2 regions of the Priestia sp. 10L35 genome follow, and region 1 is predicted to be linked to the other one. Evidence: a T-box and tRNA genes for the amino acid it is inferred to sense, from the RefSeq annotation. Region 1 holds a T-box; the other holds one or more tRNA genes.
What was found. A T-box is a leader RNA that pairs with one kind of tRNA and senses whether it is charged. The one in region 1 lies ahead of thrS (threonine--tRNA ligase), so its partner is inferred to be a tRNA-Thr.
Positions count from the first base shown of each region.

Region 2: it encodes a tRNA-Thr, which carries the amino acid that the T-box ahead of thrS (threonine--tRNA ligase) is inferred to sense. The anticodon was not compared.

Region 1 covers NZ_JBFTKA010000002.1:382,730-390,581, reverse strand. The annotation lists gene AC1DEF_RS07970 (valine--pyruvate transaminase) at 1-793, shown strand, start outside; gene AC1DEF_RS07965 (cell wall hydrolase) at 983-1,441, shown strand; gene AC1DEF_RS07960 (sulfatase family protein) at 1,948-3,690, shown strand; T-box leader at 4,094-4,320, shown strand; T-box leader at 4,360-4,588, shown strand; gene thrS (threonine--tRNA ligase) at 4,642-5,859, shown strand; gene AC1DEF_RS07950 (hypothetical protein) at 6,031-6,237, opposite strand; gene AC1DEF_RS07945 (amino acid permease) at 6,622-7,852, shown strand, end outside.
Region 2 covers NZ_JBFTKA010000001.1:962,240-970,091, forward strand. The annotation lists gene AC1DEF_RS04910 (DHA2 family efflux MFS transporter permease subunit) at 1-976, shown strand, start outside; gene AC1DEF_RS04915 (aromatic ring-hydroxylating oxygenase subunit alpha) at 1,011-2,063, opposite strand; tRNA gene AC1DEF_RS04920 (tRNA-Thr) at 2,274-2,346, shown strand; gene AC1DEF_RS04925 (ABC transporter ATP-binding protein) at 2,612-3,562, shown strand; gene AC1DEF_RS04930 (ABC transporter permease/substrate-binding protein) at 3,562-5,085, shown strand; gene AC1DEF_RS04935 (YwaF family protein) at 5,417-6,163, shown strand; gene AC1DEF_RS04940 (NAD(P)H-dependent oxidoreductase) at 6,304-6,822, shown strand; gene AC1DEF_RS04945 (cupin) at 6,850-7,215, opposite strand; gene AC1DEF_RS04950 (LCP family protein) at 7,429-7,852, opposite strand, start outside.

The DNA.
Region 1 (7,852 bases):
TCGCTATGAATTTAACAAACAGGCATTTAAAGATAAAATAGCTCAGGACCCAGATATCGGAGCTATTGTATTATCAAGACCTAATAACCCAAGCGGCAACATCCTTTCCGAAGAAGCCGTACAGCTTATATCCCAAGTGTGCAAGGACTATCACATTCCATTGCTAATTGATTCAGCTTACGCACCGCCTTTTCCTGCTATTAATTTTATTGAAATGAATCCGATCATACATGATAATATCATTCACTGCATGAGTCTTTCTAAAGCCGGATTGCCTGGTGAGAGAATAGGAATTGCTATAGGAAAAAGTGACTTCATAAAAGTAATGGAAGCATTTCAATCAAATATTTTGATTCATTCTTCTAGGCTAGGTCAGAGGATGGTGGTTAACACCTTAAAGAGCGGGCAGTTAGCCGGAATTTCAGCTAACTATATAAGAACTCATTATAAATACAAACATGACTATTTAAAAAAACTTTTAACTACACGTATGCCGGATGATATTCCTTGGTATTTGCACAAAGCGGAAGGTTCGTTATTTGGCTGGCTTTGGTTAGAAGGTTTGCCTTTCAGTGATAGCGATCTATACAATAAATTAAAAGCAGAAAACTTGATTGTAGTGCCAGGCGGCTCATTCTTTCACGGCAGCCAATCTTCTTCTCACAACCGGGAGTGCATTCGCATAAGTCTTACTGCTGCAGATGAGGAGTTAAAGAAAGGAATTGATATTCTTTCTTCAGTAGTTAAGGAAATATACAGTTCAAACTTTATATTTCAAACAGAAAAATTATAATTTCTTTAAGGTTTAGAAGTGCAACTCATACGTAATCATAAAGGGTTCTTTATAAGCTAAAGATTGTTTAAAGAAGACAATAACATCCAATTTCTTTTGGAACTGGATAATTTTTTGCAATGAAAGACTCCTATATTTCTGCTAGCATATGAACCACGTCAAGAAATAGCAAGGAGGCTTTTTATTTTTATGATAAAGAAACTAGTGATTGCTATAGCAATGCTTATCCCAAGTTTTGGTGCAGGTTACTCAGCATTTGCAGCAGCGCCCGCTCATGAACAGCACGTTCAAGTAAATAAAAATGATAAAGAATTATTAGCTCGTCTTGTATCAGCTGAAGCCAAAGGAGAGCCTTATGCAGGCAAAGTAGCCGTGGCGACAGTTGTATTAAATAGAGTCGACAGCAGCAAATTCCCAGACACTGTAAAAGGCGTTATTTATCAAAAAGGTCAGTATAGTCCGGTCAGCAACGGTCAAATTAATAAACCTGCAGACAAAGATTCAAAAAAAGCTGTAGAAGAAGCAATTAACTTCCAAGGTCAAGGAAAAGGTTCATTATTCTTCTTTAATCCTGATAAAACGGGAGATCAATGGCTGCGCCAAAAACAAGAAACAATTAAAATAGGAAATCATGTATTTGCAAAATAATAAAAAAGCTAATGGCTAGCTACGCGCTGCTATTAGCTTTTTTAGTTATGTACATAAAATAAACAGTAGAATAATCTTTAAAATTAGAATTTCATGGTAAAATATAAAAAGTCATTCATAATTAAAAATATGAGGTGATAACGTGAAAGAGAATATGATGTTTGCTTGGATAGCTTCATGGTTAGCTCTTGCTGGTCAGCTCGTTTTTTTACGGGAGTAGCGCTTTTTACAGGTGATTGGCGCTACATGATGTGGAGTTTTATGATAAGTATAATTGTAGGTATACCTAGTATCATTAGCACCTATAAACGAAATCAGCCGCTAAAAGCTTACAAAAAATAAGGGATATCGTATTGAAACGAGTTATGAAAGACTTAGAGAAATCCTCCAAGTCTTTTTTTGTGTGGGTATAAAAAGACATGAACCGTACTCCGTTCTTCTAAAAAAAGTGCTTTTTACATAGTTTATCAATACAGAAAATTTGATAAACATGCGGAGGAATAACCATGCAGAAACAGCCTAATTTTTTGTTGATTATCGTGGACGAGGAGCGATTTCCACCCTTATATGAAAGTAAAGAACTAAAAAAGTGGAGAAAAAAACATTTAAAAGCACATGAATTTTTAAAACAGCATGGAACGGAGTTTACTCGTCACTACGTCGGTTCTACAGCTTGTTCACCAAGTCGAGCTACATTGTTTACAGGGCAGTATCCTTCCTTGCACGGAGTTACGCAAACGCAAGGTATCGCAAAGAAATCACAAGATCCTGATATGTTTTGGCTGCAGCCTAATACCGTCCCGACGATGGGAGAGTATTTTAAGAAGGCTGGATATCAAACCTTTTATAAAGGAAAATGGCATATTTCTGATGAGAACATCTTAATTCCAGGAACACATGACGTTTTTTCTAGCTATCAGATGCAAACAGGAATACCGGATCCAGAGAAAGAAGGCCTTTATCAACGGGCTAATAAGCTTGAAAAGTTTGGTTTTTCAGGGTGGATTGGTCCGGAACCGGAAGGGAGAAATCCGCACAATTCCGGTTCATCTGCGGCCGTTGGAGTGAGCGGACGAGACGAAATATATGCAGAGGAAATCATAGAGCTTATTCAACGATTAGAACATCAAGCGCCTGCGCAGCCTTGGCTCATGGTAGCTTCATTTGTGAACCCGCATGACATTGCGCTGTTCGGAGCGATTACCAAACACCTTCCTATGTTTCAGTTTTCTATTGATGAGACGATTCCAAACATCGATCCGCCACCTACCATTAGAGAACCTTTACAAACAAAGCCTAGCGCTCAAAGCAGCTATAAATACATCTATCCAAAAGCGCTGCAGCCAACCCCAAATTCTAGCTTCTACCGGCGCTTGTATTATCAGCTGCAAAAAAATGTTGATAAACAAATTTTAAAAGTTCTTCGGACCATGGAACAATCTTCGTTCTATGAAAATACAATTATTATTTTTACGTCTGATCACGGTGATTTGCTTGGAGCTCACGGGGGACTACATCAAAAATGGTACAACATGTATGAAGAATCTATTCACGTTCCGCTTCTCATTCATAACAAGCGTTTGTTTCCTAGTTATCAACGTACAGACACACTGACTAGTCACCTTGACTTGATCCCGACAATGCTTAGTTTAGCTAATATAGATGCTTCCGCTATTCAAAAGCAATTACAAAAAAGTCATACGGAAGTACATCCATTTGTTGGGCGAGACCTGTCAGGTATACTTCGAGGAGAAACGTGTGCTGAGCAAGAGGAAACAGCGATTTTCTTCATGACGGATGATGACCCGACAAAAGGACTTCACCAAACAAATTTTTTAGGAGAAAGCTACCCGTCAGTTGTTCAGCCTAATCACATTCAAGCGGTCATTGTCGAGTTTTCGTCAGCGGCAGGAAAGGAAATTTGGAAATACGCTCGCTATCATGATAATCTGCAATTTTGGTCAGCAGATGACGAAAAAGATGAATTCATTCACGGAGAGCAATATGAAGGTTACCCTGTGAGTTTTACTACCCTTAAAACAACCCGTGTTCCTGATCAAATTGAAATGTACAATTTGACCAAGGATCCGTTAGAAACAGTAAATCTGGCTCACCCGTATTTTTCGACAAATGAAACAAGGAAAATTCAGCGGCAGCTTGACGTTATTCTTAAAGAACAAGTCAGGAAAAAACGGATTTTTCCGCAAAGTGGAAGCATGCATGATGAGCTTTTGTCTAAAGATAGATAAAAAATAGTTTCTATGGATTCAAGTCAGATATTTGCGTGAGCAGAAAAAGGTGTATTTAATATTTTAGTATATAAATTGAAAACCTGATGATGCTTGTGTTAGGTTACTTGTTCTGATTTGGAATAGTATTGGGTTTAACTTCGTTAATACCGCTTAGATAAAACAAATAAGGACTTATGGTATCTTATTTTTGCTCTTTATTGCTGTGAAAATAAAGAGCAAAAATAAGAATGGAATGTATTCGTTAATAATATAATAAAAAACTTTTTAAGTCCGTATATTCTTAAGTAACTTTTCAAAAATTCAAGCATAAAGTAATTCTATACCATAAAAAAATAAAAAATTACTTCTTGACTTTTGTTAAATTTATACACTATAATCGCTTTTAACAACTAATAAACAGTATTTGGCAATGAAAAGGACATGAATTAGATGCTGTTTTCTTCGCAGAGAATAGGGTCACTGGCTGAGAGCCCTTAAGAAATCATCTGATTTACCACCTTAGAGCTATTGCAGGGAACGTGCATAACTGAAACTGCAATCGGTAAAACCGTTATCTTTTTTGAGCGTAAAATACGTATAGGTATTTTACGGAATTAGGGTGGTACCACGGCCGCATTCGTCCCTTCACTAGGGATGAGTGCGGCTTTTTATGTAGAAAAAATGAATATACAAGCAATGAAAAGGACATGAATCATTTTTGGATTTTCTTTACAGAGAATAGGGTCACTGGCTGAGAACCCTTAGAAAACAAAATGAATTTACCACCTTGGAGCTGCGGCGGGGAATGTGTATACACTGAAACCGCAACCGGTAAAACCGTTATCTTTTTAAGCGTAAAATACGTATGAGTATTTTACGGAATTAGGGTGGTACCACGGCCGCATTCGTCCCTTTACTAGGGATGAGTGCGGTTTTTTTGTTGAATAAAAACATATTGGAGGAATGAACATGTCAAAACAAGTGGAAGCAGAAAAGCGAAATCATCAAAAGTTAGGTCAAGAACTGGAGCTGTTTATGTCGATGGAAGAAGCTCCTGGTATGCCATTTTTCTTACCTAACGGAATGATTATTCGAAATGAGTTAGAAAATTACTGGAAACAAAAGCATTATAAAGCAGGCTATCAAGAAATAAAAACACCCATCATGATGAAACAGGAGCTCTGGGAACAATCAGGGCACTGGGAGCACTATCATGAGAATATGTATTTTTCAAATGTTGACAAACAAAACTATGCGATTAAACCGATGAATTGTCCGGGAGCCATTTTATTGTTTAACAGCAAACGAAGAAGCTACCGAGAACTTCCGATTCGATACGCAGAGCTTGGATTAGTTCATCGTCACGAGCTTTCTGGGTCTTTAAACGGATTGCTAAGAGTCCGTTCATTTACACAGGACGACGCTCATTTATTCGTAGAACTCAGTCAGATTGAAGCTGAGATTAGCCGCATTCTAGCGTTTATCCATGACTTTTACTCACATTTTGGCTTCGATTACAAAGTGGAGCTATCCACACGACCTGAAAAATTCATGGGAGATATTGAAACATGGAACCAAGCAGAAAAGTCGCTTCAATCTGTGTTAAGTGAAAAAGGCTTAGACTATCAGGTGAATGAAGGAGACGGAGCTTTTTATGGGCCGAAAATCGATTTTCATATTTTAGATTCCTTAGGTCGAAGCTGGCAGTGTGGAACAGTTCAGCTTGATTTCTTAATGCCGGAGAAGTTTGACTGTATGTATATTGGAGAAGACAATAAACCTCATCGTCCCGTAATGATTCACCGCGCTATATACGGTTCCGTTGAGCGATTTATGGCCATCTTGATTGAACATTACGAAGGCCAATTTCCTCTTTGGTTAGCTCCTGTTCAACTCAAACTATTGCCTATTGCACCGCCGCACGTGGAATATGCATATAAAGTGAAACACGAGCTTGAGTTAAAAGGGTATCGTGTTGAAGTAGACGATCGCATTGAAAAAATAGGGCTGAAAATTCGAGAAGCAGAAATGCTGAAAGTTCCTTATAGGGCTGTGATAGGAGATAAAGAAGTGGAAAATGAATCGCTTGCTATGCGAAAGCACGGGAAGAAAAATATAGGAACAGTAAGTGTGGAAGAGGCAGCTGTACACTTGAATAAAGAAAAGAATTCAAACAGAGTTTGTTGAAGCTATTTACCTTACTAAATAGAAAAATCTGATTTTTTAAGTCGGGTATTGATTCCCTTCATTTTGTCTCACACCAAAATGAAGGGAATATTGAACTAGAAGGGTATAAGATAATATATATCAGCAGTATAACTTTTGCCTTAGACAAACGCCGGTATTTTATAAAAAAATTTATCTTATTCCATTCGAATCGTTTGTACGGGATGAAGCTGAAGCCTCACCTGATGGTTTGTTCATGTTTTGCTGATCTCGCTTCTTTTTAGAAGGAGAGTAAAAAAGAAATTTAAACATAAAGTATACTCCTAATGCTAGTAAAATACAGCCAATAAGTAAGTTAATCATCTTTCTCCGCCCTTCATACACTTCAGTTTTCATCATTATAACACCCGGTAAGATAAAACATTCATCGTTCTGTAAATAATCTCTATGTCAGGAATTTATATCTGAAGATAGTTAGTAAAAAAGTTATCTAAAAACATATAAAGTAATTTTTTAGAATATTATTTTTATTCAAATTTATTATACATAAGCACAATGATAACCTCTTTATTTAGTTTATAAATCCAAAATAGAGCAACGATAAGAAATCGCTTACAAAAACTCTTGAAATATATATAATGATATTAGTATACTAATAGACAAGTTAGTAATTATTTCTATATAATTACTTCTGTATCTGAAGTGAAAACGCGCAGCCAAATGGGGAAAAACGTTATTTTCAAGTTTTTAATGGATGAGTGGCAACAGAGAGGAGAGAGTGCAATGGGAAAACTATTTAAAAAGAAGTCAATCGAGCAATTATTAGAACAAAGTCAAAACAAATCTCTAGTCAAAACATTAGGAGCATTCGATTTGACTCTTCTTGGTATTGGAGCCGTAATCGGAACGGGGGTTTTAGTATTAACAGGCTTAGTAGCTGCTAACGATGCTGGACCAGCCGTTATTTTTTCTTTTATATTGGCGTCTATTGTATGCGGTTTTGCAGCGCTGTGCTATGCGGAATTTGCTTCAACTATACCTGTATCTGGGAGCGTTTACACCTATACATATGCAACCATCGGCGAAGTGGTAGCGCACTTAATGGGATGGACGTTGCTTTCTGTCTATTTGTTAACAATGTCAGCAGTAGCAAACGGATGGTCTTCTTATTTTAACAACTTTTTAGAAGGCTTTGGTTTTTCGCTGCCAAAAGAATTGATTACGATCCCTGCAAATGGAGGTCTAGTGAACCTTCCTGCTATTTGTATTACGCTTCTTATTACATGGCTGCTTTCAAGAGGAACAAAAGAAAGTAAAAAAGTGAATAACTTTATGGTGCTTGTTAAATTGTTTATTATCCTTCTTTTTATTATTGTAGGAGCTTTTTATGTAAAACCGTCTAATTGGACACCTTTTATGCCTTATGGAATTGAAGGTGTTGTGACAGGGGGCGCGGCCGTATTTTTTGCTTTCTTAGGTTTTGATGCCTTATCTACATCAGCAGAAGAAGTAAAGAATCCACAGCGCAATTTGCCAATTGGAATTATTAGTTCACTTGTGATCTGCACGATTATTTATGTAGCAGTATGCCTTGTTATGACAGGAGTTGTTTCTTACAAGGAACTGAATGTTCCAGAAGCAATGGCCTATGTTCTTCATTCAGTAGGACAAAATGCAGTGGCAGGAGTTATTGCTGCAGGAGCTGTCATTGGAATTATGGCTGTTATCTTTGCCTACATTTATGCAGCAACACGCATTTTATTCTCAATGAGCCGCGACGGCTTGCTACCAAAAGCATTTGCTAAAACAAATGAGAAAACGGGAGTTCCGACTCTTTCCACTTGGCTAGTAGGGATTATCGGAGCGTTAATTTCAGGGTTTATTGATCTAAAAGAACTTGCGAATTTAGCAAATATCGGAGCTCTTTTAACTTTCGGCATGGTGGGCGTCAGCATTATCATCTTACGTAAAACGCACCCAACTTTAAAACGTGGATTTACAATGCCGTTTGTCC
Region 2 (7,852 bases), on a different contig from region 1:
AGGCGCTTTCTTCCTATTAAAAGACAAAAAAGAAAAAGTGGAAATCAATTTGGATTTCCTATCGCTTGTGTTATCTACAATTGGATTTGGGGGACTTCTATACGGATTTAGCTCAGCAGGGGATAAAGGCTGGGATTCTGTGGAAGTATACGGCACCATTATCGTAGGAGCCGTGGCGCTGATTTTATTTATTACGCGTCAGTTCAAGCTTAAAACACCTATGCTTGAATTCCGCATTTTTAAATATCCAATGTTTGCTTTATCATCAACGATTTCAATGGTGATTACAATGGCATTATTCTCAGCCATGCTGCTAATGCCAATTTATGTTCAAACAGTACGAGGCATTTCTCCGCTTCACTCAGGATTACTAATGCTTCCGGGTGCGCTACTCATGGGTGTAATGTCTCCGATTACCGGAAAATTATTTGATAAATTCGGAGCGCGTGCACTGGCTGTAACGGGTCTAACGATTACAGCCGTTACGACGTATTTCTTCAGTAACTTAGAGCTTGATACGACATATACAACGCTCATTACGCTTTACACGCTTCGCATGTTCGGAATGTCTATGGTGATGATGCCGGTTATGACAAACGGATTAAATCAGCTGCCGCAGCGCTTTAATCCTCATGGTACTGCGATGAATAACACGCTTCAACAAGTATCGGGAGCTATTGGTTCGGCTCTTTTAGTAACGGTGATGTCAAATCGTACAGCTACGCATGCAAAAGAGCTTGCTCAAGATGCAATGAGCGGAGCAGGAGCAGCGAATGCAACGGCAGCCGGGGCAGCTCAAATGAAAGAACAAATTGGGATGCAGGCAATGGTACAAGGAATTAACGATGCGTTTGCCGTCTCAGTAGTACTAGTGGTGGTTGCTTTAATTCTTTCATTGTTTATGAAACGCGCCACGCCGGCAAGTGAAGATGAAGTGATAAAGGAAAAAGCAGGACGCGAGCAGTTTGCTAAATAAAAAAGAAATCCCCGCTGAAACAGCGGGGATTTCTTTAGCTTGTATATCTAAAGCTTAAGCCCATTTTCTTTAATAATTTCCGGTAGCCGATGGACGTTTGATCAGCCATAATATGCGCTTCCATCTGCAGGTCTAAAGGCAAGTCTTCAGGCTTTTGGTTTTCAACCATTTCACGGTCTTCGTCAAAGACGCGAAGGTTAAAGTCATACACACCTTCAACGGGAGAATCTTTGTCAAAGTTTCGAGCGATTGGTGCGAATAAACGTGTTTCGCGGGCTGAAATAGGAGAGACTGCATTCATAATCCACAGTTCTGCGCCTTCTGGGAAGTATACTTTTAGCGTAGCTGTAAACGGCGGATAAACATCAAAGACGCGAAGCCATTTAAAATCAGGTGGATTTAAATGCTGCTGTTCTTTGGAATAATTGCTCACGGTGCTCGTATATTCTACATGAAGCCCATACTCTGTATCGCTTACTTTATATTTAGGCACAAAGGCGTTGTTTCGATCACCAAATGTGTCCGTGTGAACCCAAGCAAAATGAGCTACGTCTAAAAAGCCTTCCATTTGACGACCGGCCGAACCCATGATATCAAAGCTCGGACAAACAATTTGCTGAAAATCAGGGTCCTCCCACGCATCGAAGTAAGGCAGGTTATCTTGTTCTCCTGTCAGGGAAGTCCACACTAATCCAAATCGTTCAATAACTGGATAGACGGCCATACACAAGCGGGGAGAAATATTGGCATCAGGGTGAGCTGGAATCGACGTGCATGCACCGTCCGTTGCATAGCGGAAGCCGTGGTAAGGACAGACAATTTCATCATCTTCCACCCAGCCCATGCTAAGAGGGGTGCCTCGGTGAACGCATAAATCACGAGCCGCCACTACTTTGTGTGTGGTACGGTATAGAACTAGATTTACATCTAGCAGTTTTACGGACGTTGGTTTCTCTGTTACATCACTGCAGCGTGCGACGGGGTACCAATACTTAGCGAGCGTCGTCCAATCTTCCAGGCTGAACGTGCAGTCTCTTGGGTAGGGAGTTGCCGTTTTTGATTTGGTCATGGTTGGTTGTTGTTCCATCTATTTTCTTCCCTTCTTTTGTAAGCTCTTTTACTAAGGGTAATATAAAAAAAGAAAATTCACACAATTTATGTAAGGAGTTCTAACATGAAATATGGAACTTTGTAAAAAGTGCGAATTTCAGAAGACGTAAATTAGAGAATATACCAATAAAAAAATTTAAAAAAGCGCTTCCTAAATGAATTTAAACGTGATATAATTTTCCAAGACGCTGGTGTAGCTCAGTAGGTAGAGCACTTGCATGGTAAGCAAGAGGTCGCAGGTTCGATCCCTGTCGCTAGCATACTAAAAAACCTTCTTTCTTGTTGAAAGAAGGTTTTTTTATTTGTGTCGGCTTTAAAATTATTCTCCGAATTATTCTTTCCCTTCTTGTGAAAACTTTAACAGTTTGATAGCCTTATTAGGAGGTTTTGAGAAAATATGTGTATCTTTTCCCCTGTGTCTTATGAATCATATTTAGAAATATTCTTAAAAGAATGTTTATTGTCTCTAAATATTGGGTACACGAAACTAGGGGTTAAATTTCAACAGGGAGTGTGAACGATAATTTGATTACGTTTAAGAATGTGTCAAAGCAATATCCAGACGGTACGACCGCCGTGAAAAATATTAATCTAGAAATTAAAGAAGGAGAGTTTTTCGTTTTAATTGGTCCGAGTGGGTGTGGGAAAACAACCACTTTAAAAATGATTAACCGTCTTCATGATATTACCGAAGGAGAACTATACATAAAAGATAAGCTCGTATCGGACCACAACATACATGAGCTACGCTGGAACATTGGTTATGTTCTGCAGCAGATTGCTCTTTTTCCTCATATGACCATCGCTGAAAATATAGCCATTGTACCCGAGATGAAGCATTGGAAGAAAAACAAAATCAAAACGCGCATTGATGAACTGCTTACCTTGGTAGGACTAGACCCAAAGCAGTATCGAAACCGAAAGCCGTCTGAGCTCTCAGGTGGCCAGCAGCAACGTGTAGGTGTAGCACGTGCCCTCGCAGCTGATCCCCCCGTTATTTTAATGGACGAACCCTTTAGTGCCCTCGATCCGTTAAGCCGCGAACAGCTTCAGCAAGATGTTATTAGCTTAAAAGAAAAAATCAAAAAAACATTTGTGTTTGTTACGCACGATATGAGCGAAGCGATGACGCTTGGAGATCGTATCTGCCTCATGAAAGATGGGGAAATTGTTCAAGTTGGAACCCCGGAGGAATTCATCCAAAAGCCTAAAAATGAATTTGTAAAAACATTTATTGGAAATCAAGGCAATGCTTTATTTGAGACATTGGATATGTTTGTCAAAGAAAGTGAACAGCCAGACGTAGAACCTACTGAAGAGTTAGCTTCAACCGCCACTGTTCAGCAGGCAATGGACGCCCTTTACGACCATGAAGCAATAGCCGTGAAAAAAGGGAGCAAACGTATTGGCGTTGTAACGCGCAAAACTCTATTAGCGTTTCTTTCTGATAAAACGAAAGAAGGAGGAACGCTGTAATGAATGCACTAAGCACATTATTAGATCAACGAGGAGATGCACTGTTTCAAGCTCTTCTTGAACACATTCAAATTTCAGTACTGGCTCTTGTTATCGCCGTATTAATTTCAGTGCCGCTCGGACTGTACTTAACGAGGCATGACCGCATTGCTGAACCAATCATTGGCGTAACAGCCGTACTGCAAACCATTCCTTCACTCGCTTTATTAGGATTACTGATTCCTCTTGTCGGAATTGGAACCTTTCCCGCGGTTATTGCACTGTTTTTATATTCGCTTCTTCCTATTGTACGAAATACATATACCGGAATTAAAGAAGTGGACCCATCTTTAATTGAAGCATCCAAAGCCATGGGGATGAACTCGTGGAGACGATTAATTAAAGTAGAACTTCCTCTAGCACTTCCTGTCATTATGGCCGGAATTCGCACAGCGATGGTACTCATTATTGGCACAGCGACAATCGTTGCTCTTATCGGAGCGGGCGGACTCGGAAGCTTAATTTTGCTTGGTATTGACCGAAGCGATAATAGTTTGATTTTATTAGGAGCCATTCCAGCAGCATTATTAGCGCTTATTTTTGATGGAATTCTGCGAACGATTGAACACTCAGCTAAAAAAGGGTCCAAAAAACGCTCGTTTATTATGATCATCGTATTAATACTTATTCTTGTTTCTCCGTTTGCAGCGATGAGCGCAACAAAACCAGACCTTGTTATCGGAGGGAAAATTGGTGCAGAACAAGACATTTTAATTAATATGTACAAAGAATTAATTGAAGATCAAACCGATATGAAAGTAAATCTTCGTTCGTCGCTTGGGAAAACGGTATTTGTATTTGAGGCTCTGCGTAACAAGGAAATTGATTTGTACCCTGAATATACGGGTACAGCCATTGTGACGCATCTAAAGGAACAGCCGGACAGCAAAGATGAAACAGAGGTGTACAAGCAGGCAAAAGAAGGATTTCAAAAGAAATTCGGCCTTGTCTATTTAGATCCAATGAAGTTTAATAATACGTACACATTAACCGTAACAAAGGAATTTGCCAAAGAAAATAATCTAACAACTATTTCAGATTTGGCAAATGCAACAGATAAAGTAAAAGCAGGGTTTACGCTTGAGTTTAAAGATCGTGAAGACGGCTATGTAGGCGTTCAAAAAGAATATGGTCTTACCTTCCCGAATATTAAAACGATGGAGCCGAAGCTTCGCTATCGCGCTGTAGAAAAAGGCGATATTAACATGCTTGATGCTTACGCAACGGACCCTGAAATCAAACAGTTTGGTTTGAAAGTCTTAAAAGACGATCAGCAGTTCTTCCCTCCGTATCAAGGAGCGCCTGTGCTTCGTGAAGATACGCTAAAAGAGCACCCTGAACTGAAAAAAATCTTAAATCAACTGGGCGGTAAAATCAGTGATGACGAAATGCGTGAAATGAACTATCAAGTAAATGCGAAAGGAAAAACAGCTGAAGAAGTTGCTCATCAATTCTTAGTGAAAAAAGGATTAATTAAAGAGTAAAAACGAAGAAAAAAGTTAGGACAACAGTATGTTAGTTGAAAGAAGATCCGAATGATGAATCGTTCGGATCTTTTTATTTTAGTTGTTTCTAGCAGTTGATTGGAGGGCAACGCGAAGACTCCCGCGGAAAGAGAAGTCTTGCATGGAAATCAACTGAGGTGCAAGAAGTGATTCATGCTCGATTATTTACTCCATTCGTCCATCTTTAGATTGGCGTGATTTCGTTATGTCTCAATCTCTTTTTAATGCGAGAGAAGCATTAATGAAAATGAGGTCTTATGAACAAGCTAAAGGTACCAAATTTGTTTTCTGATGGAAGGAAGGCGCTTTTATGAATTCATTTTTTACGTGTCATCCTGTACAACATTCCTTTCAGCTTTTTTCAGTTGAACATCTTGTAACTTTAGCTATTATCGTGATCATAGGAGCATTTATTTTTTTGTGTCGAAAGCATCTGGGAAAAAAGAGGTTTGTGTTCATTTTGCTTTCACTCATTCTAATTGCTTCAGAAACAGCCTACCAGGCTTGGGAAATCGGATGTCATCGGTGGTCTGCTGAAACTTCCTTGCCTCTTCAGCTCAGTGATATAGTCGTGCTGCTGGCTGCTGTTATGCTGATAACCAAAAGCAGGTTTCTTTTTTATTTTGTGTACTTCGCAGGAATCAGCAGCTCTGTTCAAGCGATGATTACCCCGGACCTTGGCGGCTATGCGTATGCCCAGTTTCGCTATGTGCAGTTTTATGTATCGCATGGCGGTGTGGTACTTGCTTGCTGTATGCTAATTGCTGCCTGCAGATATGAGCCGACGTTTCGTTCTTTGTTGGTAAGCGTAGTATTTGTTAATCTGTACGGGGGTTTTATCTATGTCATGAATCGTTTATTCCATGGGAATTATTTATACATGATGAAAAAGCCAGAGCACGCTTCCTTGCTGGATGTTCTTGGACCTCATCCTTGGTATTTAGTATGGATTGAAGGAATCATGATTCTTAGCTTTCTTGTCCTTTATCTGCCGTTTTGGGTACATAAAAAAATTAAAGGTGATAAAAGCAAAGTCAATTTTGTTGAAGCAAAATGATAATACTGGTAGTTTATAAGTGTAAACTAACTCGGATTTCCTAAAGGAAAAGGAAAGAATGACTGAACGAGCCGTGAGAGGCAAGCATAAAAAATAGAAAAGAAAAAAGCAAGCACAGACATCAGAAGGAGAGTATCAAAATGAAAACACTGGTTATTTTAGCACATCCAAACTTAACATCTTCTCGTATTAATAAAGCGTGGGCAGAGCGAGTAAAAAAAGAAGAGAATGTGTACGTTCATGATTTATACGCAAACTATCCCGATTTCAAAATTGATGTAGAAAAAGAGCAGGAGTTAGCTGTTCAATTCGATCGTATTGTTTTTCAATTTCCATTTTACTGGTACAGCTCACCAGCACTCTTAAAAGAGTGGCAAGATGTTGTCTTAACATACGGATGGGCTTATGGAAGCAAAGGTACTAAACTTCAGGGAAAAGAGTTTGTCGTAGCTACTTCAACAGGAGGCCCTGCAGAAGCTTATCAAGAAGGGGGATACAACCGTTACCCAATGAATCATCTGCTTCTTCCGTTTCAAGCTACGGCAAATTTAACAGGCATGAAGTTCCAAACGCCATTTTTATTTCAAGGAGCAGGCGGTGAGCTGAGCGACAAAGTCATTCAAGATAGTGCTGAAAGCTACGCTCAATTACTAAGGTAATAAAAAAAGCCGCGTTAACGCGGCTTTTTAATTTACATTTGTTCGTGAAAAAGAAGTAAGCAGCTTTTGAGGAGCGATATCTAATCCTTCAATGAGTAATCCTGTCATAGCAGTTAGACTCCCGACTTCAAATGATTCCCCCGCTCTCCAAAATGCGGATTCACCTTGTTTGATATAAATTTTCAGTCCGTTATCGCCAGCTACCCAGCCTTCCCCGTGAACGACTAATAGAAGCTGTGGAATCGTAGCTTCTTGACGGGGAGTATAATCATTTTCTTGAAAAGATAAAAAGCTAATTTTGACATCTCCAGTATGAGAAAGCAATGGATTTACTTTATAGGTAGAATGAAGAAAGGAACGCTCTTCTTTAGATTGAAAACCATATAATTTCATACGTTCATCTCCTTGAATCAAAAATATAAAAAAGAAGTCCTTCTCCTTTCATATACGCATGTAGTAGAAAAAATAGAACTTCAAAGAAATAGCTGTTTTCTGGAAAATGGCTTCATTTTTGTCGAAACTCAAATTTTTTTGAGAGATAGGGAGGAAAAACAGAAGTTTTTTTGAATAGTATAAAAAAAGGTGTCCGCTAATGGACACCTTTTCCTAATTTAAAAATGACTGTAACGCTTGTTTGTTTTCTTCAAGGTCGATGCTTAAAACAGCACCAATACCGGATACTCGTTCATTTGAATAGGAACCTTCGACCGGTAAACGAAGAGATTTTAAATCTGGCTGATTCCCAACTAAGAAATCTTTTCCTATCACGATAAATGTTTTTGGAGGAATATTTGTATCCACATATGGATCAATGACGCCCCATAGCTTAGGAGCTTTTGCCAGCGTCTTTACTTGAAGAGCTTCATCCATTAATTTACCGATCACTTCTTGTTGACGCTTCACGCGCCCGAAATCACTTTGGCTATCATGTCGGAATCGCACGTATCCTAGTAATTTATCTCCGTGAAGAGTTTGTTTTCCAGGTTTTAGCGTCATGCCAATTCCTGATGACATTTCGTGCGGCACGGTA